2 linked regions of the Streptomyces liliifuscus genome follow. The protein of the gene in region 1 interacts with the protein of each later gene in a pairwise test. Links are inferred from orthologs where the notes say so. Each region holds a gene or a part of one and is shown on either strand. Other genes may lie near its edges. The genes, in order: topA and JEQ17_RS39425.

The links.
Region 2: the proteins of topA (region 1) and JEQ17_RS39425 interact in binary tests that used the Escherichia coli proteins (3 or more experiments, as listed by UniProt). The link is inferred for Streptomyces liliifuscus from one-to-one orthologs.

What each region holds. Positions count from the first base shown.
Region 1 is NZ_CP066831.1:5,991,317-6,005,911, forward strand. The notes cover bases 5,436-8,849. They hold topA (type I DNA topoisomerase), read left to right. Parts: upstream 5,436-5,820; coding sequence 5,821-8,649; downstream 8,650-8,849. Other genes in these bases: JEQ17_RS25775 (hypothetical protein), read left to right, coding at 5,436-5,451; tmk (dTMP kinase), read left to right, coding at 8,827-8,849. Also shown: JEQ17_RS25760 (sodium-translocating pyrophosphatase), read left to right, coding at 1-2,278; JEQ17_RS25765 (small secreted protein), read left to right, coding at 2,494-3,084; JEQ17_RS25770 (DUF7059 domain-containing protein), read left to right, coding at 3,293-4,813; more of JEQ17_RS25775, read left to right, coding at 5,254-5,435; more of tmk, read left to right, coding at 8,850-12,156; JEQ17_RS25790 (DNA polymerase III subunit delta'), read left to right, coding at 12,352-13,557; JEQ17_RS25795 (alpha/beta hydrolase), read left to right, coding at 13,757-14,595. UniProt on the Escherichia coli protein: Releases the supercoiling and torsional tension of DNA, which is introduced during the DNA replication and transcription, by transiently cleaving and rejoining one strand of the DNA duplex.
Region 2 is NZ_CP066831.1:9,115,146-9,129,090, forward strand. What follows is about bases 6,342-9,105. They hold JEQ17_RS39425 (YigZ family protein), read left to right. Parts: upstream 6,342-7,292; coding sequence 7,293-7,919; downstream 7,920-9,105. Other genes in these bases: JEQ17_RS39415 (hypothetical protein), read left to right, coding at 6,342-6,594; JEQ17_RS39420 (SixA phosphatase family protein), read left to right, coding at 6,591-7,184; JEQ17_RS50265 (serine/threonine-protein kinase), read left to right, coding at 8,268-9,105. Also shown: JEQ17_RS39390 (CoA-binding protein), read right to left, coding at 1-252; JEQ17_RS39395 (TIGR03767 family metallophosphoesterase), read right to left, coding at 344-2,254; JEQ17_RS39400 (ABC transporter substrate-binding protein), read left to right, coding at 2,740-3,765; JEQ17_RS39405 (FecCD family ABC transporter permease), read left to right, coding at 3,762-4,775; JEQ17_RS39410 (ABC transporter ATP-binding protein), read left to right, coding at 4,775-5,704; more of JEQ17_RS39415, read left to right, coding at 5,833-6,341; more of JEQ17_RS50265, read left to right, coding at 9,106-10,274; JEQ17_RS39435 (FHA domain-containing protein), read left to right, coding at 10,505-12,442; JEQ17_RS39440 (GNAT family N-acetyltransferase), read left to right, coding at 12,654-13,619; JEQ17_RS39445 (exonuclease SbcCD subunit D), read left to right, coding at 13,759-13,945.

The sequences.
Region 1 (14,595 bases):
CGGGGTCCTGGTACGCCAGGTACTCGCGGCGGGCGAGGGCACCGAGAGCATGAAGAAGATCGCGGTGGCGATCCAGGAGGGCGCGAATGCCTACCTGGGCCGGCAGATGCGCACGCTCGGCGTTTTCGCCGTCGTGGTGTTCTTCCTGCTCATGCTGCTGCCCGCGGACGACTGGAATCAGCGCGCCGGACGATCGGTCTTCTTCTTGATCGGCGCGGCGTTCTCGGCGACCACCGGCTATATCGGCATGTGGCTCGCCGTGCGCAGTAATGTCCGCGTGGCCGCCGCGGCCCGGGAAGCGACTCCGGCGGAGGGTGAGCCCGAAAAGGATCTCACCGCCGTCTCGCACAAAGCCATGAAGATCGCTTTCCGCACGGGCGGCGTCGTCGGCATGTTCACCGTGGGGCTCGGACTCCTTGGTGCGTCCTGTGTGGTTCTCGTCTACGCGGCCGACGCGCCCAAGGTCCTGGAGGGCTTCGGTCTCGGCGCCGCGCTGATCGCCATGTTCATGCGTGTCGGCGGTGGCATCTTCACCAAGGCCGCCGACGTCGGCGCCGACCTGGTCGGCAAGGTCGAGCAGGGCATTCCGGAGGACGACCCGCGCAATGCCGCGACCATCGCGGACAACGTGGGCGACAACGTCGGCGACTGCGCCGGCATGGCCGCCGACCTCTTCGAGTCGTACGCCGTCACGCTCGTCGCCGCGCTGATCCTCGGCAAGGCGGCGTTCGGTGACTTCGGGCTCGCCTTCCCGCTGATCGTGCCCGCGATCGGCGTACTCACCGCCATGATCGGCATCTTCGCCGTGGCTCCGCGCCGTGCGGACCGCAGCGGGATGAGCGCCATCAACCGCGGGTTCTTCATCTCCGCGGTGATCTCGCTTGCGCTCGTCGCGGCGGCGGTCTTCGCCTATCTGCCGTCCTCGTACGCCGATTTGGACGGCGTCACGGACGAGGCCATCCTCGGTCATGCCGGCGACCCGCGGTTCCTCGCGCTCGTCGCGGTGGCCATCGGCATCGTCCTGGCCGCGCTGATCCAGCAGCTGACCGGCTACTTCACCGAGACCACCCGGCGTCCTGTCCGGGACATCGGCAAGACCTCGCTGACCGGCCCGGCCACCGTCGTCCTCGCCGGTATCTCGCTCGGTCTCGAATCGGCCGTCTACACCGCCCTGTTGATCGGCCTCGGCGTGTACGGGGCCTTCCTGCTCGGCGGTACGTCCATCATGCTGGCGCTCTTCGCGGTGGCCCTGGCCGGTACCGGTCTGCTCACCACGGTCGGCGTCATCGTCGCCATGGACACCTTCGGTCCGGTCTCCGACAACGCGCAGGGCATCGCCGAGATGTCCGGCGACGTCGAGGGCGCGGGCGCGCAGGTGCTCACCGACCTGGACGCCGTCGGCAACACGACCAAGGCCATCACCAAGGGCATCGCCATCGCCACCGCGGTACTGGCGGCGGCGGCGCTCTTCGGCTCGTACCGCGACGCGATCCTCACGGCCGCGAACGAAGTGGGCGAGAAGGTCTCGGGGCCCGGCGCGCCCATGAACCTGATGATGGACATCTCACAGCCCAACAACCTGGTCGGGCTCATCGCGGGCGCCGCGGTCGTCTTCCTCTTCTCGGGGCTGGCGATCAACGCGGTCTCGCGGTCCGCCGGGGCCGTGGTCTACGAGGTGCGGCGGCAGTTCCGCGAGCACCCCGGGATCATGGACTACACCGAGAAGCCCGAGTACGGGCGCGTCGTCGACATCTGCACCAAGGACGCGCTGCGCGAGCTGGCCACACCGGGTCTGCTCGCCGTACTGACGCCGATCGCGATCGGCTTCACGCTCGGGGTCGGCGCGCTCGGCTCGTTCCTCGCGGGAGCCATCGGCACCGGCACGCTGATGGCGGTGTTCCTCGCCAACTCCGGTGGCGCGTGGGACAACGCGAAGAAACTCGTCGAGGACGGCCACCACGGCGGCAAGGGCAGCGAGGCCCATGCCGCGACGGTGATCGGCGACACGATCGGCGACCCCTTCAAGGACACCGCGGGGCCGGCGATCAACCCTCTCCTGAAGGTGATGAACCTGGTGGCGCTGCTCATCGCGCCCGCGGTCGTCAAATTCAGCTACGGCGAGGACAAGAGCGTGGGCATGCGGGTTCTCATCGCGGTGCTCTCGCTCGCCGTCATCGTGGGCGCGGTGTACGTGTCCAAGCGGCGAGGCATCGCCGTGGGTGACGAGGGCAACTCCGAGCGGGTGGCCAAGTCGGTGGATCCGGCGGTGGTTTCGTAGCCATCGGGTAGCCGGCCGGGGCATCGCCCGGTCGGGTTCCGCTCAACGGACGGGCGGACGGCGCGTATTGACGTGCCGTCCGCCCGCCCGTGTGTGTCCACGCCCTGTTCGTGAGCCTTATCTCGCTTGGTGCAAATGGCTTCAATAACGGATGAAGTGGACCTTCGTCACGCAGGTGTCGCCCACTTGGCGTGTATGTTCCGGGGCCGAGAGCCATGGAAGGGACCAATCCGGTGAACAAGAAGCTCGCGGCCGCACTGTCCGGCGGTGCGGTACTGGTACTGGCGCTGTCGGGATGCAGCAGTGACGACAGCAGCGACAAGCTGAACTCCTGGGCCAAGCAGGTGTGTGACGCGGTGCAGCCGCAGGCGGTGAAGATCGAGGCCGCCAATACCGCGATCCAGAAGCAGACCTCGGACAACAGCACCCCGGCGGACGTCCAGAAGACCGACTCCAAGGCCTTCCAGGACATGTCCGACGCCTACAAGGCGATCGGCGCAGCCGTGGACAAGGCCGGGGCCCCCGACGTCGACGACGGCGAGAAGAAGCAGAAGGACGCCGTCACGGAGCTCAACACGATCTCCTCCTCGTACGCCGACCTCAAGAAGCAGGTCGACGGCCTCGACACCAAGGACCAAGCGAAGTTCGCCGACGGTCTCAAGGGGATCGCCACCCAGCTCGACAAGCTCAGCCAGAGCGGCAACGACGCCCTCAAGAAGCTGGAGGAGGGTGACGTGGGCAAGGCGATGGCCAAGCAGGAGAGCTGCAAGTCCGCCTCGACGTCGCCGTCGGCCAGCAAGGCCTGAGAAGGGCCTGAGCAAGGCCTGAGAGACGGGACCTGCCCCCCTGGGGCATTGATCGTTCGTCAACCGAAAGAGGGCCCGGTACGCGTGCGTGCCGGGCCCTCGGCCTGTCCGCACGGACACCGCCCGCGGACGCCGGCTCCGGTTGTCCGGCCGATCCGTCCGTCCACAGGGCGCGCGCCACGGCGGCGGGAGCGGACACAATGGAGACGTGAGTAACAGCAGCCTGGCACCGTTGCCCTCGTCCGACCGCACCGACGTCACCGCCCGCCTGCGGGAGGCCCTCCTGGGCGCCTCCTTCAGCGCCGACGGGCTGCTCGACCTGCTCGGCGCCCCCGCGTACGCGGCGCTGGCCCGCAGCGAGACCGTGCCCGCGCTCCGGGCCACCCGGGGCGACTCACCGCTGGAGGCGCTCGTCCGCCTCTTCCTGCTGCAGCAGCCGGTGCCCCGCGCGCGCGTGGCGGACGTCCTGCCGGTGGAGGACTGCCTGGAGAGCGGCTGGCTGGCCCAAACCGGCGGGGACGAGCTCGCGGCGACGGTCGACGTACGGCCGTACGGCGGCCCGGGCGGCGAGGACTGGTTCATCGTCTCCGACCTCGGCTGCGCGGTCGGCGGGGCCGGCGGCATCGGCAGCCATGACGAAGGAGTCGTACTCGGGGTGGGCGGTGCGTCCACGACGCTCGCGGGCATCACGGTGCGCAAACCGGTGGGCTCGGCCCTCGATCTCGGCACCGGCTCCGGGATCCAGGCCCTGCACGCCGCGCAGCACGCCACGCGCGTGACCGCGACCGACCTCAACCCCCGCGCGCTGCACATCACCGCGCTCACGCTCGCCCTGTCCGGTGCCCCGGCGGCGGACCTGCGCGAGGGCTCCCTCTTCGGACCGATCGCCGACGACGAGACGTACGACCTGATCGTCTCCAATCCGCCCTTCGTGATCTCTCCCGGCGCCCGGCTCACCTACCGCGACGGCGGGATGGGCGGGGACGATCTGTGCCGCACGCTCGTTCAGGAGGCGGGCGACCGGCTGAACGACGGGGGGTACGCGCAGTTCCTCGCCAACTGGCAGCACGTGGAGGGCGAGGACTGGCAGGACCGGCTGCGGTCCTGGGTGCCGCGCGGCTGTGACGCGTGGATCGTGCAGCGCGAGGTCCAGGACGTCACGCAGTACGCCGAACTGTGGCTGCGGGACGCGGGCGACCACCGCTCCGACCCGATGGAGTACCAGGCGCGGTACGACGCGTGGCTGGACGAGTTCGAGGCGCGGAAGGTGAAGTCCGTCGGCTTCGGCTGGATCAGCCTGCGCAAGTCGGCGGCCGCCGAGCCCTCGGTCGTCGTGGAGGAGTGGCCGCACTCCGTCGAACAGCCGCTCGGCGACACCGTCCGCGCGCACTTCGACCGCGTGGACTATCTGCGGGCGCACGACGACGCGGCCCTGCTCGCCGGGCACTTCATCCTCGCGGGCGAGGTCGTGCAGGAGCAGGTCGGACTGCCCGGCGCCGAGGACCCCGAGCACGTCGTGCTGCGCCAACACCGCGGGATGCGGCGGGCCACCAAGGTGGACACGGTCGGTGCGGGCTTCGCGGGCGTCTGCGACGGCACGCTGAGCGCGGGCCGGATCCTGGACGCCATCGCCCAACTCGTCGGAGAGGACCCGGTCCTGCTGCGGGACCGAACCCCGTCCCAGATCCGGCTGCTGGTCGAGCAGGGGTTCATCGAGCCCGCACGGTGAGCCTTCCCGGGCCGGCGGGGGAGTTTCCCGGTCCGCCTCTCGTACGACGAGGAGTTGGCCCGCATGCGGCCACCGTGCGCGGCGTGCTGATGTACGAGGGGTCCGGGCAGGGCTCGGCGTGTTCGATCCCCATGAAGCCGTGGGACACCCGATCGGGATCCCGCACCGGGACGTGAAACCGGCCAACATCCTTCTGGCACCGGCGCTTCCGTGATCCGTACGCGCTCCTGCCGGTCACAGGCCATGGCTTCGCGCCGAGGCCCGAGCCCTCCGGGCCCGGGCTCACCGGCACACCGTCATCGACGTCCGGGGCGGTGTGACGGATTCCGCATCCGGGCGCTCGGAGCTGTCCGCCCCGCGTTCACCCGGGGTTGGTGTTCCGGCTGCCCGGAGGTGTCAGCGTCCCGGTGCTGGGTACCACAGGCCGGAGGAGACGAACCATGGAGAGCGGACCGGCGATCTTCACGGGATCGGTGTTCGCCCTGTTCGGAGGCGGGCTCCTGCTCTGGACGGCCGTCCGGCTGCGGCAGCGCGCCCCTGTCGCCCACGGGGTGCATCCCATGGCCTCCGCGGCGGTCGCGGCCTTCGCCGGGACGTCCGCGCTGCTCCTCGCCGTGTGGTGTTTCACTCGTACCTGAGCGTCGCTCCCTCCGGCGACACCCCCGGCGTCCCCGCGGCCGAGTCGGCCGTCCTGGCCGGGAACGGTCACCTTCGGTGTCCGGGAATCGACGGCCGGCGGCCGTCGTGGACAAGGCCCGGAGCCCCGCGGAACGCGGACCTCCAGTAACTGAGAGGTCACCCTCCGGATAGGCCGGAAACGGCAGGTCGGCACTCCGGGCGGCAGGAATGGCGGGAGTCGGGTTACCGTTCGAGTGGCCGTTGCGGGCTTTTCCCGTTTGACACGGGGGCGGGATGTACCGTCACACTCCGCAGCGTCAGCATGACCCGACCCCCGGGTTCCAGGCCTGGGGCGAGACCCCCTGCGTCGACCGGAGAGAAGAGCGAAGTTGTCCCCGACCAGCGAGACCGCACACGGCGGCCGCCGACTCGTCATCGTCGAGTCGCCCGCCAAGGCGAAGACGATCAAGGGCTATCTCGGCCCCGGCTACGTCGTCGAAGCGAGCGTCGGGCACATCCGCGACCTCCCCAACGGCGCCGCGGAGGTGCCCGAGCAGTACACCGGCGAGGTGCGCCGCCTCGGTGTGGACGTCGACAACGACTTCCAGCCGATCTACGTGGTCAACGCTGACAAGAGGGCCCAGGTCAAGAAGCTCAAGGACCTGCTCAAGGACTCCGACGAACTCTTCCTCGCCACCGATGAGGACCGCGAGGGCGAGGCCATCGCCTGGCACCTCCAGGAGGTGCTGAAGCCCAAGGTCCCGGTCAAGCGGATGGTCTTCCACGAGATCACCAAGGCCGCGATCCAGGCCGCCGTCGCCAACCCGCGCGAGCTCAACCAGAAGCTGGTCGACGCCCAGGAGACCCGCCGCATCCTCGACCGTCTCTACGGCTACGAGGTCTCGCCGGTCCTCTGGAAGAAGGTCATGCCGCGTCTGTCGGCGGGCCGTGTCCAGTCCGTGGCGACCCGCCTGGTCGTCGAGCGGGAGCGCGAGCGCATCGCCTTCCGCTCCGCCGAGTACTGGGACCTGACCGGCACGTTCGGCACCGGCCGCGCCGGTGACGCGAGCGACCCGGCCTCCCTGGTCGCCCGTCTGACCGCGGTCGACGGCAAGCGCGTCGCCCAGGGCCGCGACTTCGACTCGCTCGGCCAGATCAAGGGCGCGAACACGCTCCACCTCGACGAGGCCAACGCCCGCGCGCTGGCCGCCGCCCTGGAGAACACGAACTTCTCCGTACGGTCCGTCGAGTCGAAGCCGTACCGCCGTTCGCCGTACGCGCCGTTCCGTACGACGACGCTCCAGCAGGAGGCCAGCCGCAAGCTCGGCTTCGGCGCGAAGGCCACGATGCAGGTGGCGCAGAAGCTGTACGAGAACGGCTTCATCACCTACATGCGTACGGACTCCACGACCCTCTCGGACACCGCGATCACCGCGGCCCGGGCCCAGGTCACGCAGCTCTACGGCGCGAGCTATCTGCCGGACAAGCCGCGTACGTACGCCGGGAAGGTCAAGAACGCGCAGGAGGCGCACGAGGCGATCCGCCCCTCGGGTGATCGTTTCCGCACGCCGGCCGAGACGGGTCTGACCGGTGACCAGTTCAAGCTGTACGAGCTGATCTGGAAGCGGACCGTCGCCTCCCAGATGAAGGACGCGGTCGGAAACTCCGTCACCGTGAAGATCGCGGGCACGGCCTCCGACGGCCGTGACGCCGAGTTCAGCGCGTCCGGCAAGACCATCACCTTCCACGGCTTCCTCAAGGCCTACGTCGAGGGCGCGGACGACCCGAACGCCGAGCTGGACGACCGCGAGCGCCGCCTTCCGCAGGTCAACGAGGGCGACCCGCTGTCCGCCGAGGAGATCTCGGTCGACGGCCACGCGACCAAGCCCCCGGCCCGCTACACCGAGGCCAGCCTGGTCAAGGAGCTCGAAGAGCGCGAGATCGGCCGCCCGTCGACGTACGCGTCGATCATCGGCACGATCCTCGACCGCGGCTATGTGTTCAAGAAGGGCACGGCACTCGTCCCGTCCTTCCTGTCCTTCGCCGTGGTCAACCTCCTGGAGAAGCACTTCGGGCGGCTCGTCGACTACGACTTCACCGCCAAGATGGAGGACGACCTCGACCGCATCGCGCGGGGCGAGGCCCAGGCCATTCCGTGGCTCAGGCGCTTCTACTTCGGCGAGGGCGACGCGACCGGCGCCGCGGAGGCCGGCAACGGCGACGGGGACCACCTCGGCGGTCTCAAGGAGCTCGTCACCGACCTCGGTGCCATCGACGCCCGCGAGGTCTCGTCGTTCCGCGTGGACGGCAGCGACATCATGCTGCGCGTCGGCCGCTACGGCCCCTACGTCGAGCGCGGCGAGAAGGACTCCGAGAACCACCAGCGCGCCGACGTGCCCGAGGACCTGGCGCCCGACGAGCTGACCGTCGAGCTCGCGGAGGAGCTGCTCGCCAAGCCGAGCGGTGACTTCGAGCTCGGCGCCGACCCCCAGTCGGGCCACCAGATCATCGCCAGGGACGGCCGCTACGGCCCGTACGTCACCGAGGTGCTCCCCGAGGGCACCCCGAAGACCGGCAAGAACGCCGTGAAGCCGCGTACGGCCTCGCTGTTCAAGTCGATGTCCCTCGACACGGTGACGCTGGCCGACGCCCTCAAGCTGATGTCGCTGCCGCGCGTCGTCGGCAAGGACGCCGAGGGCGTGGAGATCACCGCACAGAACGGGCGCTACGGGCCGTACCTGAAGAAGGGCACCGACTCGCGCTCCCTCCAGGCCGAGGACCAGCTCTTCACGATCACCCTCGACGAGGCCCTGGCGATCTACGCACAGCCCAAGCAGCGCGGGCGCGCCGCCGCCAAGCCGCCGCTGAAGGAGCTCGGCGCGGACCCGGTCAGCGGGCAGCCCGTCGTCGTCAAGGACGGCCGCTTCGGTCCGTACGTCACCGACGGCGAGACCAACGCCACCCTGCGGTCCGGCGACAGCGTCGAGGAGATCACTCCGGAGCGCGGCTTCGAGCTGCTCGCGGAGAAGCGCGCGAAGTCGCCCGCCAAGAAGACGGCGAAGAAGGCGGCCGCCAAGAAGGCCCCGGCCAAGAAGGCGCCGGCGAAGAAAACCGCCGCCAAGAAGACCGCGGCCACGAAAACGGCAGCAAAGAAGACCACTGCCAAGAAGACGACCGCAAAGAAGGCGACGGCTTCCCGGGCGACGGCCGAGGACTGAGGCCGCCGAGGGCTGAGACCGTCGGGACCGCGGCTCTCGGGTCCCGTCTCCGACGGTGGGACCGAGTTCTTCACCTTTGGTTCGTGAAACGAACGCCCCCGCACCACTTGGTGTCGGGGGCGTTCACATGTTCGGGGGCCTATTCGGGGAGTCAGTCCCTCCCGATAGGCTGGCAGGATGACGCGAGCCGAGCAGCCAACGGCCCACAACCCGGCCCCCGACGACGCCCTGGTCGCAGATTCACGGGAGCGCGCCGTCCGGGCGCTGCTGCGTGTGCCGCAACTGAGGCGCCTGTGGAGCGCCCAGCTGGTGGGCGGCATCGGCGACGCCCTCGCGCTGCTCGTGCTGGTGCTGCTCGCCCTCCAGGCGGCGGTCTCCGACGGCTCCTTCGGAGGCGGCTACCGCGGAGTGGCCCTCGCCGTGTCGGCGGTCTTCGGGGCACGGATTCTCGCCACCCTGCTCTTCGGGGCGGTCCTGCTAGGCCCGCTCACGTCCCTCACCTCCCAGGAGGGGCCGCTCGACCGCCGCTGGACCATGGTCGGCGCGGACGGTGTGCGGGCGGCGCTGCTGATCATCGCCCCCCTGTGGATCGACTGGACGCCGGAGAACGCGCTGGCCGTGCTCCTGGTGACGGCCTTCGTGATCGGGGTCGCCGAGCGCTTCTGGATGGTGTGCCGCGAGAGCGCGGCGCCCGCGCTGCTGCCCGCGCCGCCGCTGGAGGGCGCGACGGTACGCCCGCTGCCGGACCACATGGACGCGCTGCGGCGCCTTTCACTGCGTACGGGATTCGTGGCGGTGCCGCTCGCGGCGGCCACGCTCCTCGTCGCCGCGCTCGTCAACAACCTGCTGGGCGCCGGCATCGCGTGGTTCGAGCTGCACCAGGCGGCGCTCGCCTCGTACGTCTCGGCGGGCCTGTTCGCCGCCTCCCTCTCGGTGCTCACCTTCCTCGAACTGCCCAATACGCGCACCCCCCGCGCGCGGTCGCCGCTCGAAGGGCTGCGCCGTCCCAAGACGGGCACCGGCATCGACAAGGGCCGTACCGGGGCCATCCCGCTCCTGGTGCTCGCCTGCGCGGCCGTCGCCGGGGCGATCGCGGCGGCCGTCGCCGTCTCCGTGCTGCACGCCAAGGACCTCGGCGGCGGGCCGGTGACGTACGGACTGCTGGTGCTCGCGCTCACCGGCGGTGTCGTGATCGGCATCCGTACGGCCGCAAAGCTGCTGCCGTCCCTGTCCCGGCGCCGGCTGCTCGCGCTGGCGATCGCCTTCACGGGGATCGCGCTGCTCGCCGCGGGCCTCGTCCCGGACGTCACCACGGTCATCCTGATCGTCGGCCTGGCCGGCGTCGGCGCGGGCGTCGCCGCCAACACCGGCCACGCCCTGCTGGACCAGGAGGCCGAGGAGTACCGGCGCACGCGTACGACGGAACACCTGCACGCGGTCGTACGGGTCTTCGTCGCCCTGGGCGCGCTCGTGGCCCCCCTGGTGGCCGCCGCCATCGGCCCGCACCGCGTGGAGAACGGCAAGTTCGTGTTCGCGCACGGCGGCGCGGCCTTCACGCTGATGCTGGTCGGCGCGCTGCTGCTGCCGGTGGCCGCGCTGGTGCTGGCCAAGGCCGACGACCGCTCCGGAGTGCCGCTGCGGCACGACCTGCTGGACGCGCTGCGCGGCGGGGACGACCCCGTGCAGGCGGCTGCCGTGAAGGGCTTCTTCATCGCCCTGGAGGGCGGCGACGGGGCCGGGAAGTCGACCCAGGCCGAGGCGCTCGCGGAGTGGATCCGCGCCAAGGGGCACGAGGTCGTGGTGACGCGCGAGCCGGGCGCCACACCCGTCGGGAAGCGGCTGCGGTCGATCCTGCTCGATGTGTCGTCGGCCGGTCTCTCGCACCGCGCGGAGGCACTGCTGTACGCCGCTGACCGCGCGGAGCACGTGGACACCGTCGTGCGGCCCGCCCTGGAGCGGGGCGCGGTGGTCGTCTCCGACCGCTACATCGACTCCTCCGTGGCGTACCAGGGGGCCGGGCGTGACCTGTCCCCGACCGAGATCGCCCGGATCAACCGGTGGGCGACCGACGGCCTTGTGCCTCATCTGACCGTGCTGCTCGACGTTCCGCCGGAGACCGCCCGTGAGCGGTTCACGGAGGCGCCGGACCGGCTGGAGTCGGAGCCCGCCGAGTTCCACGCGCGCGTGCGGTCCGGTTTCCTGACGCTCGCCGCCGCCGACCCGGGGCGCTATCTGGTCGTCGACGCCGGGCAGGAGCCCGAAGCCGTCACGACCGTGATCCGGCATCGGCTCGATGTGGTGCTCCCGCTCTCCGAGGCCGAGATCAAGGCCAAGGAGGAGGCCCGCAAGGCCGCCGAGGAGGAGGCACGTCGGCGCGCCGAGGAAGAGGCCGCCCGCAAGGCCGAGGAGGAGCGGCTGGAGCGCGAGCGCCAGGAGCAGCTCGCCCGGCTGCGCGCGGAGGAAGAGGAGCGCAAGCAGCGCGAGCTGGAGGAGGCCCAGCGGCGCGAGGCCGAGCGGCAGGCCGAGGAGGCCAGGCAGCGCGCCGAGGCGGCACGCGTGCGTGCCGAGCAGGAACAGGCGCGGCAGCTCGCGGAGGAGCAGGCCCTCGCGGCCGAGGAGGCGCGCAGGCGCAAGCAGGCCGAGGAGGAGGCGCGGCTCCGGGCCGAGGCCGAGGAGCGGCGCCTGGAGAAGCAGCGGAAGGCCGAGGAGGCGTTGCTCCGGGCCGAGCAGGCTCGGCGGGCGGCGGAGGCGCAGAGGGAGGCGGAGGCTTCCAGCGCGGCTGCCGCGGCTGCTGCCGCTGCGGCGGCTTCGGATTCGGCTTCGAGTGCGGCTACTGGTGTTGCGGATTCCGGGGCTTCTGGGGCTGCCGGTGGTTCCGGCGCTTCCGGTTCCGGGGGTTCCGGAGGGGCTGGTTCAGGTGGTTCGGCGGCGGGTCGTGACCACGAGAGCACGGTGCCGACGCCCGTCGTGACACCCACGAACGCGTCCGGAGGGCCGGCCGACGAGACGGCGGTGCTTCCTCCGGTGCCGCCTCGCGGGGCCGGGCCGGACGATACCCGGCCCGACGACGCCGAGACGACCGTGCTGCCGCAGCCTCCGGCGCCGCAGGGAGCGGCCGACGAGACGGCTGTGCTGCCGCCGGTGAGGCCCGGTTCCGCCGTGGACGAGACGGCTGTGCTGCCGCCGGTCGGGCGTGGTCCCGCCGCGGATGAGACGGCTGTCCTTCCTCCCGTACGGGAGGACCGTGGTGGCGGCGAGCAGGGGAGCGGCCCGGCGGATCGGGTGCCCCCGGGGTACTTCCGTGACGAGCGGCCCGGGAGCGACGGCACCGACGCCCGTACGCGCGAGTTGCCTCAGGTCGACGAGGACGGCACGCCTCGGCGACGGCCCCGTTCGGACTGGGCGGAGGAGACTCCGCTGGACGACCTCCCGACGCTGGCGGACGAACTGCTGGGTCCCCGTGACGAGGACGAGCCGGACGAGGGGCGGGGGCGCCGCCGTCGCTGACGGCGGTTGAGGGCCCCTGGCCGGGTGGGGCGGGCGTCGGCGGTGATGCTCGGCGATGCGCGGTTAGGCGACGTGTGCGGCGGGCACCGGTGGCGGGCGCGATGGTGAGCGCGGGGGTCGTGTGGACCGCGTTGTCAGTCCCCTCCCGCACAATGGGATGCGCAAGGCACCGGTGAGACGGAAGGGCGGCATCCCATGACCGTGTGGGACGACCTGGTGGGCCAGGAGAAGGTGAGCGTGCAGCTCGACGCCGCCGCCCGGGACGCCGACGCCCAGGTCACGGCGGTGGCGGACCACACCCCGGTGGCCGAGGCGTCGAAGATGACGCACGCCTGGCTCTTCACGGGGCCGCCGGGCTCGGGCCGTTCCACCGCCGCGCGGGCCTTCGCCGCGGCCCTCCAGTGTGTGAGCCCCGACCGGGCTCTCGGCGGATCCCCCGGCTGCGGGTTCTGCGACGGCTGTCACACGAGCCTGATCGGCACCCACGCCGACGTGCAGATCATCCGCACCGACCTCCTGTCCATCGGCGTGAAGGAGACCCGCGATCTCGTCCGCCGGGCACAGATGTCCCCGGCGGGCCGCCGCTGGCAGGTCATCATCGTGGAGGACGCCGACCGCCTCACGGAGGGCGCGGGCAACGTCCTGCTGAAGGCCATCGAGGAGCCCGCCCCCCGCACGGTCTGGCTCCTGTGCGCACCCTCCATCGAGGACGTGCTGCCCACCATCCGCTCCCGCTGCCGTCACCTCACGCTCCGGACGCCTCCCGTGGACGCGGTCGCCGATGTCCTCGTACGCCGCGACGGCATCGAGCCGGACGTGGCGGCCGCCGTGGCCCGCGCCACCCAGGGGCACATCGGGCGCGCCCGCCGCCTCGCCACGGACGAGCGTGCCCGCGCGCGGCGTGCCGCCGTCCTCAAACTGCCCCTCCGTGTCGACGACGTGGGCGCCTGCCTCAAGGCGGCCCAGGAGCTGATCGACGCGGCCTCCGAGGACGCCAAGCAGGTCGCCGAGGAGACCGACGTCAAGGAGACCGAGGACATGAAGGCGGCGCTGGGCGCGTCCCAGGGCGGCCGGATGCCGCGCGGCACCGCGGGGGTGATGAAGGAGCTGGAGGACAAGCAGAAGCGCCGCAAGACGCGTACGCAGCGCGACAGCCTGGATCTGGCCCTGATCGACCTCACGGCCTTCTACCGCGACGTACTGGCTCTCCAGTTCGGCACCAACCTCGCCCTCGCCAACACGGAGATGCGGGACACCCTGGACCGGCTGGCGCGTGGCTCGTCCCCCGAGACCACCCTGCGGCGGATAGAGGCGATCGCCGCCTGCCGCGAGGCCCTGGACCGGAATGTGGCACCGCTGCTGGCGGTGGAGGCGATGACGATGGCGCTGCGGGCCGGTTGACGCCGCGCGCCTCGCGTCCCGCCGCAACATCCTGTCTCGCCGCCAGCCGCCAGCCGCCAGCCGCCAGCCGCCAGCCGCCGGTTGCCTGGCGCGCGTCTTGTCCGCTGCGCGTCCCGTCCGGGGTTGACGGCGTCACTCGTACGAGGTCGGGTTGACGACTCTGGGCGACTGATTCGTCGCTCAGGGTTACGCTCGCTCGATGTACACCAGGCGCCGGCCAAGGTCATCTCGGGCCAACCGATCCCTTCGCGCGTGCGGCACGTTGCTCGCCGTCGCCGGACTGCTCGTCTCCGCCTGCTCCGCGGGGAGTTCGACGAGTTCCGCGAGCCCGGCCGGGGCGGCGGCCGCACTGCGTGCGCTGCCCGAGGCCACTCCCTCGGCGCTGGCCTCGTACTACGGTCAGCGGCCGGCCTGGCGTGCCTGCGGTGTCTCCGGCTTCGAGTGCACCACGTTGAAGGCCCCGCTCGACTACGCCGAGCCGGCCAAGGGTGACGTCAGGCTGGCCGTCTCCCGCAAGAAGGCCACGGGTCCGGGCAAGCGGCTCGGTTCGCTGCTGGTCAACCCGGGCGGGCCGGGCGGTTCGGCGGTCGGCTACCTCCAGGCGTACGCAGGAATCGGCTACCCGGCGAAGATCCGCGCCCGCTACGACATGGTCGCGGTCGACCCGCGCGGCGTCGCCCGCAGCGAGCCCGTCGAATGCCTCACCGGGCGCGAGATGGACACGTACACGCAGACGGACACGACCCCCGACAACGCGCGTGAGACCGGTGAACTGGTCGATGCCTTCAAGGAGTTCGCGGAGGGCTGCGGGCGGCGCGCGGGGAACCTGCTGCGCCATGTGTCCACGGTCGAGGCGGCCCGTGACATGGACCTCGTGCGCGCGGCGCTGGGCGACGAGAAGCTGACGTACGTGGGTGCTTCGTACGGCACGTTTCTCGGGGCGACGTACGCGGGCCTGTATCCGGAGCGGGTCGGCCGGCTCGTCCTGGACGGCGCGCTGGACCCGTCGCTGCCCGCGCGCAAGACGAACCAGGACCA
Region 2 (13,945 bases), 3.1 Mb from region 1 along the record:
GGCGAGCTCGCTGTTGACGAACACGTCGACGACATCGACCTCGAAGGGGATGTCCTCCAGCGAGGCGTACCCCTTCTCGCCGTGGACCGTCTCGGCCTTCGGATGGACGGGGACTATGCGCTTGCCGTACCGCTGGAGGACGTCCGCCACGCCGTACGCGGCGCGCCGCTCGTTCGACGACAGGCCGACGATCGCCCAGGTGTCGCCGAGCTCGCTGAGGATCTTGCGGATCGTTGCCGGGTCGCCGTACACGGTCGGCCTCCTTGGGATGCGTACGAGGGCTGCTGCGCGGGACAACAGCGAGGGCGGCCCGGTGATTCCCCCGCCATCGCGTTCCTCGGGTTCACACCGAGGCGGTCACCAGCAGTTCCACGTTGCGATCGCCGGGACCGCCGGCCCAGCCCTCGTGGACGCCGCCCTTCATGCCCGTGGCCAGGTCGGGGGCGTTGTACGACAGCTCCCGGTACAGGGAGGCGAGGCCCACCGCCGACAGGTCGGCGAAGTCCGGGTCGGTGCGGTGCGGGGCGGCGGACTCGACGAGGGTGGCGAACAGGGACACCGTGCCGTCCCCGTTGTCGGCGAGTTCGATCACGCGGGCGTGGTGCGGATAGTCCAGGTGGGAGGCGGTGTTGACCTCCCAGAAGGACCGGGCGGGCGTGGCGTGCGCGTGGGGCGTGACCCGGTTGACGTGGCTGTGGCCGTTGATCCAGGCCACCACGTTCGGGAACCGGTGGAGCAGGGCGAGGACCTCCGCGCCGTCGTGCCGCGGCTCCTCGGTGCGTGCGGCGTCGGGGCGGCGGGTCATGCTCGGGCTGTGATGGTGGCTGAAGACCAGGACGTGGGCGTCGTCGGCCCCGGCGTTGCGTACGGGGCGGCCGTCGGCGTCGTAGGACCGGGAGCTGTGCGCGGCCAGCGTCCGCTCCAGCCAGCGGAGTTGATCGGTGCCCAGCGAGCCCTCGTAGTGGCCGCTGCGGTACGTCGTGTCGATGCTGATGCCGATGACGTTCTCGGCCACCCGGAACGAGTAGTACATCCGGTCGCCGTCCAGGTTGTTCTCCGTGTAGCCGTGGCCGACCGGGCCCGCTCCGGCGTGGGCGGGGTCGAGATGCGCGGCCAGGTAGTCGTGCGGGGTGAACAGCCGGCGCCGTTCGTCGGCCGTCACCGTCCGCGCCGAGGCCGTGTGCCTCTTCAGGATCGCCGAGAGCACCTCGCTCTTGGGGTCGTCGCCGGAGTTCAGCGCCTTCGCGTAGGCGGCCGCGTCCGTGGCCGGGACCGACAGCAGCTTGCGGGAGCCGACGGCGTAGTCGCCCAGCGCGGGCGACAGACAGCCGCCGGGTATGTCGTCGTGGTTGCCGACCGTGGAGTACCAGGGAATGTCGAGCCCCGGGCTGGTCACGGGCCGTATCGCGGCGTCGAGGAAGCCGGGGATACGGGGCAGCCCACGCCGCTTGTCCAGGTCGCGCAGGGCCGCGTCGTCCGGGTGCCAGTAGAGGGGCAGACCGGAGTTCTGGACGCCCTCGTACGCCGTCGGATCCCCGGTGTTGGGAGTGATCCTGCCGCCGCTCATCAGCGTGAGGAACCACTCCAGTTCGATCGCGGAGTTGTTGTCGATGTTGTCGCCCGTCGTCATCACGAACGCGGGCGCGAGGCCGGTGTACGGGCCCCCGCCGAGCGCGTTCACCTGCTCCACGAGCGCCACCGCCCCCGCCACCGTCAGCGCCTCCTGGGCCCGCCACGCGGCAGGCCTGCGCGACCGCAGGAACTCGGTGCGCAGCGGGTTCTGCACGTCGGTGAGGTGCAGGTCGGTGAACTGCACGAAGCACGCGAGCGGTGTGCGCCGGTCCTGGCGGCCGACGGCGGCAGTCGCGAGATCTCCGCGTACGACCACGGGCCAGCCTGGGCCCGGGACGAGCCGTCGGTAGGTGTCGGCGTGCGCGTGGCCGCCGAGGCGGGCCGTCGTCTCCAGGGTGGTCGTTGCGTACGGGGCCGCGCGTCGCGGCGTCGGCCGTCGGGCGGCGGGGGCAGGCCGCGGGGCCGCGCTCTCCGACGCGGGCCGCACGGAGGGGGCCGGGCGCTGCCGTGGGAAGACGGCCGCCGCTCCTCCGGTCGCTCCCGCCGCGACGGCACCGGACGCGAGCAGAAAGCGACGACGGTTGATCGAGGATGCGGGCGGGGACGGGGACGGGGGCTGGGAAGCGGGTGTGGACGAGGGCGGGGGAGTGGATGCGGTCCCCGCCATTTCGGTCCCGGTCATGGGGCGGCCCTCCGGTGCCTCCGAGAGACTCAGCTAGCGGAACCACTCATTCAGGCCGCGGGGGCAGGGCTGTGGGCAGGGGTGTGGCGTGGCCGTGAACACCGCCGGAACAGGTGGAGCGGCTACTGGGGCCCGCCCTGCCGGTCTGTCCGCCGGTCTGCCGGTGATCCGTCCGCCGATCCGTCCATTGGTCTGTCCGCCGGTCCGTCCGTCGATCCGCGAGACCCGCCGTGATAGCTTGCCGAGGCCAGTCGAACCCATGTACGTGGGTCAGGGAATCCGGTGGGAATCCGGAGCTGACGCGCAGCGGTGAGGGTGACGGGCGTGGCATCGGCCACTGGACCGGAATGACGGTCCGGGAAGGCGCCTCGTCCGGGTGACCCCGAGTCCGAAGACCTGCTGGCGGCCTCCGCGGTCACGCGCCGACGGGGGAGCACCGTACGACCGGGCTCCGCGTTCGAGCCCTCGACGCCTGAGGAACTTCCGTGCCCGTCGCACGTCTTGCCCGTCCCGCTGCCCTCGTCCTGTCCGGGGCTCTCCTGCTGACCGGCTGCGGTTCGGGGGACTCGTCGTCCGACACGGACACCGGGGCCGCCGTCACCCTCGACAACTGCGGCGAGACCGTACGCGTCGAGTCTCCGCCCGAGCGGGCCGTGTCCCTCAACCAGGGCACCACCGAGATCATGCTGTCGCTCGGCCTCGCCGACCGCATGGCCGGCACCGCCACCTGGACCGACCCGGTGATGAAGGGCCTGGAGAAGGCGAACGCGAAGGTGGAGCGGATAGCCGACAACAACCCCTCCTTCGAACGGGTCCTGGACGCCGACCCCGACTTCGTCGCAGCCTCGTTCGTCTCGACGCTCGGCAAGGGAGGCGTGGCCACCCGGGACCAGTTCGAGAAGCTCGGCGTGCCCGCCTATGTCTCGCCCTCCGACTGCGTCGGCAAGGACAACGACTCGGGTGGCGACGGCGCGCGGACGAAGGCCCTCGGTATCGACGCCATCCACGGCGAAGTGCGCGACCTGGCCGAGGTGTTCGGCGTCGAGAAGCGGGGCGAGCAGCTCGTCGCCGACCTCAAGGAGCGGACGAGGAAGGCCACTTCGGGGATGGACGCCTCCGACGTCACTCTCCTGTACTGGTTCGCCAACTCCGACTCGCCCTACATGGCGGGCTGTTGCGGCGCGCCCGGCGTCATCACCCGGGCCCTCGGCGCGAAGAACGTCTTCGACGACACGCACGAGGAGTGGCCCCAGATCAACTGGGAGACCGTCGCCGACCGTGACCCCGACGTGCTCGTCATCGGCGACCTGACCCGCAAGTCGCAGACCGCCGAGTCCGCGAAGAAGAAGATCGAGTTCCTGGAGTCCGACCCGGTCACCAAGAACATGACCGCAGTCAAGAAGAAGCGGTACGTCCTGCTCAGTGGGCAGGCGATGAACCCGACCATCCGCACGGTCGAGGGCGTCGAGCAAGTCGCCTCCGCCCTGCGGGAGTTCGGGCTCGCCGGGTGACACGGCCGCGCCTGGGACTGCTCATCGCCGCGGGCGTCGGCCTGCTCCTCGTGTCCGTCGCCGTCGCGATCACCATCGGTCCCGCGGACATCCGGGTCGGTGACGTCTGGTCCGTGGTCGCGTCCCATCTCGGCTGGGGCAGCTCGGAGTTGACCCCGATCCGGGAGGGGATCGTCTGGGAGCTGCGCCTGCCGCGCACGCTCCTGGCGGCCGTGTGCGGGGCCGGACTCGCCGTGTGCGGCGCGGTGATGCAGTCCCTGCTGCGCAACCCGCTCGCCGACCCGTTCGTCCTCGGCGTGTCCTCGGGCGCCTCGACGGGCGCCGTGATCGTGGTCGTCCTCGGCGTCGGCGGGGGCCTGGTCTCGGTCTCCGCGGGCGCGTTCCTCGGCGCGGTACTGTCGTTCGGGCTCGTGCTGCTGCTCAGCCACACACTGGGCGGCGCGACGGACCGTGTGGTGCTGAGCGGGGTCGCCGCGATGCAGCTCTTCTCGGCGCTCACCTCCTTCGTCGTGATGACCGCAGCCGACGCCGAGACCACCCGCGGGGTGCTGTTCTGGCTCCTCGGTTCGCTGAGCGGGGTCGGCTGGACCGACGTCTGGGTGTGCTTCGCGGTGCTCGCGGTGACGCTGCTGGTGTGCCTCGGGTGCGCGCGGACGCTCGACGCGTTCGCCTTCGGCCAGGACGCCGCCGCGACCCTCGGGGTATCGGTGGCCCGTACGCGACTGGTGCTGCTGTGCGCCACGGCGTTGCTGACCGCCGCGCTCGTCAGTTCGGCGGGTGCGATCGGCTTCGTCGGTCTCGTACTGCCGCATGCGGCAAGGGCGTTGGTGGGGTCCGGGCACGCCCGGCTGCTGCCGGTCACGGCCCTCGCCGGAGCGGTGTTCCTGGTGTGGGTGGACACCCTGGCCCGTACCGTCCTCGATCCCCAGGAGGTACCGGTCGGCGTGGTGACCTCACTGATCGGCGTACCGGTGTTCGTGCTGGTGCTGTACCGGACGCGGAGGGCGTGATGACGACGGAGGACATCAAGAACACCGAGCGCACGCGGGCGGCACCGGGAACCGAGTCCGCGCGGGCGGCACAAGGAACCGCGCACACGCAGGCCGCACACGGGGTCGGCCCCGCGCAGGCCGCACAAAGGGCCGGGCACGCGCAGGCGGCACCCGGAGAAGGGCTCCGTGCCCACCGCGTCACGCGCACCGCCGACGGTCGTGTCATCCTCGACGGCGTCAGCATCACCCCGGCCCCCGGCACCACCGTCGGACTGCTGGGCCCCAACGGCTCCGGCAAGTCCACCCTGCTGCGCCTGCTGGCCGGCGTCCTCGCCCCCGCCTCCGGTGTCGTCACCCTCGACGGCAGCCCCCTCGCCGAACTGGGCCGCCGCGACATCGCCCGCCGTGTCGCCGTGGTCGAGCAACAGGCGGACACCCAGGTCGAGTTGAGCGTCCTGGACGTCGTACGGCTCGGCCGTACACCCCATCGCCGCGCCTGGACCCCCGCGTCCGAGGCGGACGAGCGGGCCGTACGTGACGCGCTGGACCGCACCGGCCTGACCGGACTCGCCCGCCAGTCCTGGCACACCCTCTCCGGCGGCGAGCGACAGCGCGTGCAGATCGCCCGAGCCCTCGCCCAGGAACCCCGCGAACTGCTCCTCGACGAACCGACCAACCACCTGGACATCCAGCACCAGCTCGACCTGCTGAACCTCGTCACCTCGCTCCCGGTCACCAGCGTCGTCGCCCTGCACGACCTCAACCTCGCGGCGATGTACTGCGACCAGCTCGTCGTCCTGCGCGAGGGACACGTCGTGGCCTGCGGCGGTCCGGGCGACATCCTGACGGAAGCGCTCATCGCCGAGGTGTACGGGGTCCGGGCCGCCGTCACACGGGAGGGCCCCGACGACCGGCCGCACGTGCGCTTCCTGGGCACCGTGAGCTGACCGGCGCACCGGCGGAGCGACCGGCGCGCCGGCGAATCGCGCTGGTCGCACCAGTGATTCGCGAACACGTGTCCGGAAATGGCGTCCGCCTCCCTGCGCCGGACCCCGTACGCGCCTACGCTCACCCCGTGCTGCGTATCACCGACGCCCGAACCGGCGAGCCCACGGACGCCACCCCCGCCCGCCGGGGCCTGACCCGCGTCGAGGCCCATGTGCCGCGCCCGGACACCACAGGCCTGCGCGTGCTTCTGGTCGCCGATGTCCTCGTACGCGCCCTGGAGATCAGCGGGACGCCCGTCTGGACCGTACTGACCGGCACAGAGGGGCGTACGGAACTCCGGGCCCGTGCCGCGGCGCTCGGCATCCGGCCGTTCGAGGACGAACGGGACAGCGGATCAGGCCTCGGCGAGGCCCAGGTACTGCACGTGTGCGCTCCGGAGGCCGGGTCGGCGGGCGGTGCGGGTGACGACAGTGAGACGGCGAACGGTCTGCGGGTCGAGGTCGCCCCGGCCGACGCCGAGAGCGGAGTGGCGGACGACGTCGAGCGCGCCTCGGCCCTGCGCCTCGCCCTGCTCGCGTGCCCCCGCCACGAACCCCTCCGGCTCGACGAGGCAGCCCTCACGGGCGCCGAGGACACCCTGCGGCGCTGGCGAGGCGCCGTCGCCACCTGGGCGACCCGGCCGTCCGGTCCCATCCCCGACCCCGTACGCCAACAACTGCGCGCCGCCTGGGAGGACGACCTGGACGTGCCCGCCGTACTCGCCGTGCTGCGCAAGGTGGAGACGTCGGGGACCGTCCCGGACGGCGCCCGCTTCGAGACGTACGCCTACGCGGACCGGCTCCTCGGGCTCGAACTCACCCGTGACATCGGCCGCGGGACCCCCTCGTGATCGCGCGCGCCGGAACGGGCCCGCTGCGCAGGCTGGTCGTCCTGCGGCACGCCAAGTCGGCCTGGCCGGACGGAGTCCCCGACCACGAGCGGCCACTCGCCCCGCGCGGGCGCCGCGACGCCCCGGCCGCCGGACGCGCGCTGGCCGACATCGACTGCCTGCCCGACCTGGCGCTCTGCTCCACCGCCGTACGAGCCCGGCAGACCTGGGAGCTGACCGCCGGACAGTGGGGCACACCGCCTCCCGTACGTCACGATCCGCGGCTGTACGGGGCCGACGTTCCCGAACTGCTCGAAGCGGTGCGCGAAGTGTCCACGCACACCAAGACGTTGCTGCTGGTCGGGCACAACCCCGGTCTGGAGGAGCTGGTGCTCACCCTGGCCGGCGACAGCCTCGACGACGCGCTGGACGACGTACGGACGAAGTTCCCCACGTCGGCGATCGCGGTCCTCGCCTGGCACGGCGACGACTGGGACTCCCTCGGCCCCGGCGCGGCACTGCTCACCGACATGATCGTGCCGCGGGGCCGGAAGCCGGGCCAGAAGCCGGGCCGGCAGGCGGGACGGACGCCGGGACCGAAGGGGAGCTGATCCCGGCTTGCCAGGAGAGCCGCCCGCGAGGAGAGCTGTTCGCGGGGAGACTTCGGTCGCGGCGGACCGGGCGGCCGCACGCGCGCGTGCAGCGCATACGCTGGCCCGATGCAGGACGAGTACCGCACGGTGGCCCGCGCAGGCGTGCACGAGACCGAGGTCAACCGCTCACGCTTCCTCTGCGCACTGGCGCCGGCGGCCACCGAACAGGAGGCCCAGGCCTTCCTCGCCGCCGTCCGCAAGGAGCACGCCGACGCGACGCACAACTGCTTCGCCTACGTCATCGGCGCCGACGCCTCCGTCCAGAAGGCGAGCGACGACGGGGAACCGGGCGGCACGGCGGGCGTCCCGATGCTCCAGATGCTGCTGCGGCGCGACATGCGGTACGTCGTCGCGGTCGTCACCCGCTACTACGGAGGCGTCAAACTCGGCGCGGGCGGGCTCATCCGGGCCTACGGCGGTGCGGTGGGCGAGGCCCTGGACACCCTCGGCACGATCACACGTAAACGCTTTCGTCTGGCGACCGTGACGGTCGACCACCAGCGGGCGGGCAAGGTGGAGAACGACCTGCGGTCGACCGGCCGCGAGGTGCGCGATGTGCGCTACGGGGAGGCCGTCACCATCGAGATCGGGCTGCCGGACGCCGATGTCGACGCCTTCCGGGGCTGGCTGGCCGACGTGACGGCCGGGACCGCCGGTTTCGAACTGGGCGGAGAGGCGTACGGGGACGCTTAGGGGCCCGGCGTATGGCTGCCGCCCTTCGGCCCGCCCGTCCCCCGGTCCGAACCTGCCAGGAGCGAACTTGCCGGGGGCCTCTAAAATAAGTCGACGGCATGACCACCGCGACGTCACAACTTCCCTACAGCAAGCGGTAATTCGAGCGTTTGCCCAGGTCCGCACTTCACGAACATCAGGCGTTTGATCATAATGTGCAGGGGCTGTGTCCTTCTCGGTCGGCGGCGTGGTCCGGCGAAATGTCCGGCCGTGGCCGGACCGTAGGACCCCGCCCCGACAGATCACGGATCGGACGGGGGCGTCGCCACTCCTCGGCCGTTCGCCAAGGACTAAGGAGTATCGGCCCTCATGCCACCACAGAACACGGCGTCGCCCGACGCGGGTGCCGAACGGCTGGTCGCCGGTCGCTACCGCTTGCTGTCCGTTCTCGGCGAGGGCGGTATGGGCACCGTGTGGCGCGCCCGCGACGAGGTGCTGCACCGCGAGGTCGCCGTCAAGGAGGTACGCGCTCCCGTCGGACAGGCAGTGGCGCAGGTCGAGCGGATGTACACCCGCTTGGAGCGGGAGGCCTGGGCGGCGGCGCGCATCAGCGCTCGCGGTGTGGTGACCGTCCATGACGTCGCCACCGACGACGGCCGGCCCTGGATCGTCATGGAGCTCGTCCGCGGCCGGTCGCTGGCCGACCTGATCGGCTCCCAGGGTGCCCTTCCGCCGCGCGAGGCCGCCCGAATAGGTACCGAGGTACTGGCCGCGCTTCGCGCGGCGCATGGCGCCGGAGTGCTGCACCGCGACGTGAAACCCGCCAACGTCCTGCTCGCGGACGACGGCAGGGTGGTGCTCACCGACTTCGGCATCGCCACCGTGGAGGGGGACTCCGCACTGACGATGACCGGTGAGCTCGTCGGCTCTCCCGAGTATCTGGCGCCGGAGCGGGCACTGGGCCGGAACCCCGGTCCCGCGTCGGACCTGTGGTCCCTCGGAGCGCTGCTCTACACGGCAGTCCAGGGCCGTTCGCCCTTCCGTCGGACCAGCCCGCTGAGCACTCTGCGTGCCATCGTCGACGACGAGTTGCCCCCGCCGCACCGGGCCGGACCCCTCGTGGCCGTCATCGAAGGCCTGATGCGCAAGGACCCCGACGAGCGGATGTCGGCCGTGGAGGCCGAGCGGGAGCTGCGCCTAGCCGGTGCCGACGGCACCTCGGGCGCCGACACGGCCACGGCGTCCGCCCCGCTGCCCACGGCGACCACCGAAGAGCTGCCCACTGCCGAGTCCTCGCTCGGGGAGACCGCACCTACACCCGCGGACGCGGCTACGACCGGTGTCACGGCCACGGCCGGGGTGCCGTCCGTCTCGGCGTCCTCGCCTGTCACGGAAAACGCCACGGGCACCACGGGCGCCACGGACCCCAGGCTCATGGCGACGACAGCCGACGTTCCCACGGCAGAGGAACCCGCAGCCAAGGAACCCGCGGCTTCCGGGGCGACGGCGAACACGGCCGACGGGGCCGCCGCACCGGAAGCGGGTACGACTCCCGCAGCCGACACACCCACGCCCCCGGCCGTCATACCCCCGGCCGACACACCCACCGCCACGGCCGCCATACCCCCGCCCGCGGCAGACCCCCGTACCCCCTACGCCCAGGCACAGCCCTCGCCTCCCGGTGCCGTGCCTGCGGCCACCGCCGAGACGGCCACTCCGGCTCCCCGCGCGTCCGCCGACGCTGCTGCCTCCCCGTCCACCGCGGACAGCGCCACCGCCCCCGGCGACCTCACTGCCCCCACCGCTCCCACCGTCCTCGCCGACCCCGCGTCTCCCGCGAGGCGGAGACGCCGCATCGGGTACGCGACCGCCGCGGGAGCGGTCGTGCTCGCGCTGCTCGTGGGCGGCCTGATCCACGGGCTCGGCGGCGACGGCGAGGACAGCAAGGGGAACGGCTCACCCACGGGGCAGTCGCAGGCCCCTTCCTCCGGGGCGCCGAGCAGCGGGTCGGACGACAGCGCCGAGCAGCCCGTCACGGTCACCGCGACCGGGGGCGCGACCACGTACGCCGGGGACTGCCCTCCCGCGGACTCGCAGGCTCCCTGGTTCACCGCGACCTTCACGGTGGCCGAGCTGCCCTTCCAGTTCTCGTACCGGTGGGTCTCGACGAACGGGTCCGTGATCGACCGGCAGTGGCGGACGCTGTCGTTCCCTGACGGCGGCCCCCGCAGCCACAAGGAGACGGTGCGGCTGTCGACGTACGCGAAGTCCGGAACCCTCCGCAGCGAGATGGCCGTGGAGATCCGTTCACCGTTCGAAGCGGTGTCCAACTCGGTGCCGTTCTCGGTGACTTGCTCCTCGACGAACGGCGGTTAGTCAACCGGGCGTCAAGGCCGATGCCGAGCAGCCGAGTCATCGCGGGGCATCGGCCATACTTCAACAAGCACGAGTCGGACCGCTGCCGGGCCGACTCGGACATCACCGGTCAAGTGAGCTCCACTGGACCGGAGTTCGGTGGGAGTGAGGTACGGCTCCCACTCTCGTAGCGGATCAACCGCAGGGTGCGGTTCCTCTGTCCGCACCCGTGACGCTCGCAAGGAGTTTCTGTGTCGTCGGTCATCGTGGGACGCACGGGTCCCTTCGCCGGTCAGAGCGTGGTTCTGGGTAGCGCTCCGCTGCGATTCGGACGCAAGAGCGACAACGACGTGGTCATCGTCAGTGTCAGCGCCTCCCGTCTGCACACCGAGATCGTGGCGGAGGACGGCGAGTTCGTCCTCTACGACCGCAGCAAGAACGGCACCTTCGTAAACGACCGGCCCGTCATCCGTCATGTGCTCGCGCCGGGCGACTCCATACGCATCGGCGACGAGACCTTCCTGTTCGAGACGCAGGAGGCCGTGGAGACGGTCATGGACCTCTCCCAGCTCGACCTGCCCCGCGCCAACGCCTCGGCGAACCCGGGCGAGTTGCGGGTCACGGTGACCGGAGGAGGCCCGGTCGGTCTCGCCTTCGCCCTGCTGCTGGAGGACGCCCTGCCGGGGAAGGTGTCCATCACCGTCTACGACGGCCGGTGGGTCAGGAACGGCTCCACCGTGGTCTGGAAGGACGAGACCCACGGCAACGTCCGCCGTCAGCAGGTCGTCACCGCCCAGAGCCGTCAGTACCTCGCGCTCACCGAGGAGATGCAGTCGGCGCTGTTCGACGCGGGCGGCTTCTCCGAGATGTGGCCCCTGGGACCGGATTCCGTGGAGGGCCGCCCGCCCCGCAACATCCGGATCGCCTACATCGAGGACCAGTTGCTGGAACTGGCCAACGCCAAGTCCGCGATCCGCCTGGTGCCGAAGCGATTCGATCCGTCCGAGCAGCAGCACCGGCTCTCCCAGGAACACGTCCTGGTGATCGCCGAGGGCGGCGGGTCGCGCACCCGGGAGCACTTCGCGGACCGCTTCGGCGCGGCCGACTCCTCGATCTACTCCCTCGACGGGGAGCACCTTCAGGACCTGGTGCTGGGACTTCGGGTCAAGTCGCAGCTCTCGGACCCCATGAGCGTCCTGCTGACCGTGGCGCAGAACCGGTTCCTGCTCAACTCGCTGCGTGGCGAGGGGTTCCTCAACATGAGGCTGACCCGCGAGGAGGCCGGCAACGTGATCGGCATCGACCCGGTCCGGCAGGTCTTCGAGGAGTGTGTGGCGGCCCGGCCCTGCCTGATGACCCGCCAGGAGGACAACGAGTTCGTCTGCCCGACCCATGGGACCCTCTTCCTGCCCGCCCTGCTGCGCGGTTCGCCGCTGTGGAAGCGGATCCAGGAGGGCCTGAAGATGTTCGGCGTCCCGGAGGACGATCTCAGCGCCATCACCTCGTTCCGGCTGGACATGGTGCAGCGCCCCCGGTTCACGGCCCAGCTCAACCGCCCCACCGCCAAGAGCCCTGGAACGTACGGCTTCCTGCTGGGCGATGCGGCCAACGCCATCCACTTCTGGCCCGGGCGCGGTCTCAACAGCGGCCTCGCCTCGGCTGTCTCACTCGCCCGCTCCCTCAGCCGGGTCTGGCAGGGCCGCCCGCTGCGCGACGCCGACTTCATCCGGCACGAGGCGGCGATGTCGATGCTCCAGTACCGGCACAAGAGCCGGGCCTGGAACGCGATGGTCACCACCGACGAACGAGGTGTGACCCGCGCGATCAAGGACATCATCGCCGACAGCATGGAAGGTGAACGGGCCGTCGCCAAGCCCGACGCCGAAGGGTCCGATCTGGACCTCCTGCTGGACAGGATGCGGGCGATCCGCGAGCGCCTCGCCCCTCGCCTCCCCGGAATGCCCAGCGACGAGGAACTGCACAGCCACCTGTCCACCCTCGCTCCCTCGACCCTGCGATCCCTGCAGGAGAGCGGTGCCTGGGACACGCTGATCGTCGGCGGCGAGGAGGCCGACATCGACATCTTCTACCAGTCGGACGCCCCGGTCTTCGTCGGACGCCCCATCGATCCGCGCACCGTCGGCCAGACGGCGGGACCGCGGCAGTCGGGGGCGCTCGACCCGGCGTGACGCGGGCCCTCCGCCCTTGGGGCCGAAGGTTCACCTCCTGTCCCGGCAGGAGAAGGAGCGTCAGTAGAAGGCCGGCAGAAGTCAGTAGCAAGGGCGGCGGCAGGGGGCCCGGCACATCCGGGCCCCCTGCCGCGGTCTGCCGTGTGCTCTTGAAATCCGCCGCGCGGAAACTGAGGTGTGTGCGGCTCCGGTGACGCCTATCGTGCCGTCCATGAATGCGACGCCGGCCTGGCGGCCACTGGTGCTGGACGACGCCCCGGCCCTGGCCGAGCTGTTCGCCGCGGTGGAGGCGGCCGACGGCACCGACGAGCACTACGACGCCGAGGACCTCGCCGAGGAACTGGGCAACCCACACGTGGAACTGGCCCGCGATTCCGTGGGCGTGTGGTCCGAAGGCGAGCTCATCGGCTACGCCAAGGCGATGGGGCTGCCCGACGCGACCGACGTGCACCGGGTGTACGTCGAGGGGGCGGTGCGACCCGACGCGCGCGGCCGAGGCATCGGCACCGACCTGGTGAACTGGCTGGTGACCCGGGCGACGCGGCAGCATCGCGAGCGGTTCCCTGACCTGCCGGGCGAGGCGCACATCCAACTCCACGCACCGAACACCACCAAGGGCGACCTGTACAAGCAAGCCGGGTTCGAGGCGCGGCGCTGGTTCTTCGACATGAGTCGGCCGCTGGACGACGACCCGATCCCGGCGACGATCCCGGCGGGCGGACTGCGCGTGGTGTCCTTCACCGAGGCGTACGACGACGCGACCCGGCTGGCACACAACGAGGCGTTCCTCGACCACTGGGGACACACCCCGAGCACCCCGGACCGGTGGCGTCACCAGAGCACCGGCGCCCGGTCGTTCCGGCCCGACGCGTCCTTTCTGGCACTGGACGGGAACGAGGTCGCCGGCTACCTCCTCAGCCACGAGTACGACGCCGAGACCGCGATGACCGGCGTCCGCGAGTGCTGGATCGACAGGCTCGGCACCCGGCCGGCCTGGCGCGGCACCGGCGTGGCCACCGCGCTGCTCACCACCTGCCTGCGGGCCGCTCAGGAGCAGGGCTGTCGCCGGGCCGGCCTCAATGTGGACAGCGCCAACGCCACCGGCGCCCTGGGCCTGTACGAGCGGTGCGGTTTCCGCACCCGGCACACCTGGATCGGGTACGTACGGCCGCTGTAGCGGTGGGTCGGTTCGAGGTCTGTGATGGATCAGGTACTGACAGGCGTTAGCGTGGTCGGTGCTGAGAGCGAGGACCGTGCTGGTCCGATGCTGAGTCCAGGGGCGAAGTAGGGGGAAACATGCAGGTCGGAGCAGTGTCTTGAGAATTCTGCACACTTCCGACTGGCATCTGGGCCGGGCGTTCCACCGGGTGAACATGCTCGGGGCCCAGGCCGGGTTCATCGGCCACCTCGTCACGACCGTGCGCGAGCGCGACGTGGACGCGGTGGTCGTGTCGGGGGACGTGTACGACCGGGCGGTGCCCCCGCTGGCCGCGGTCGAGCTCT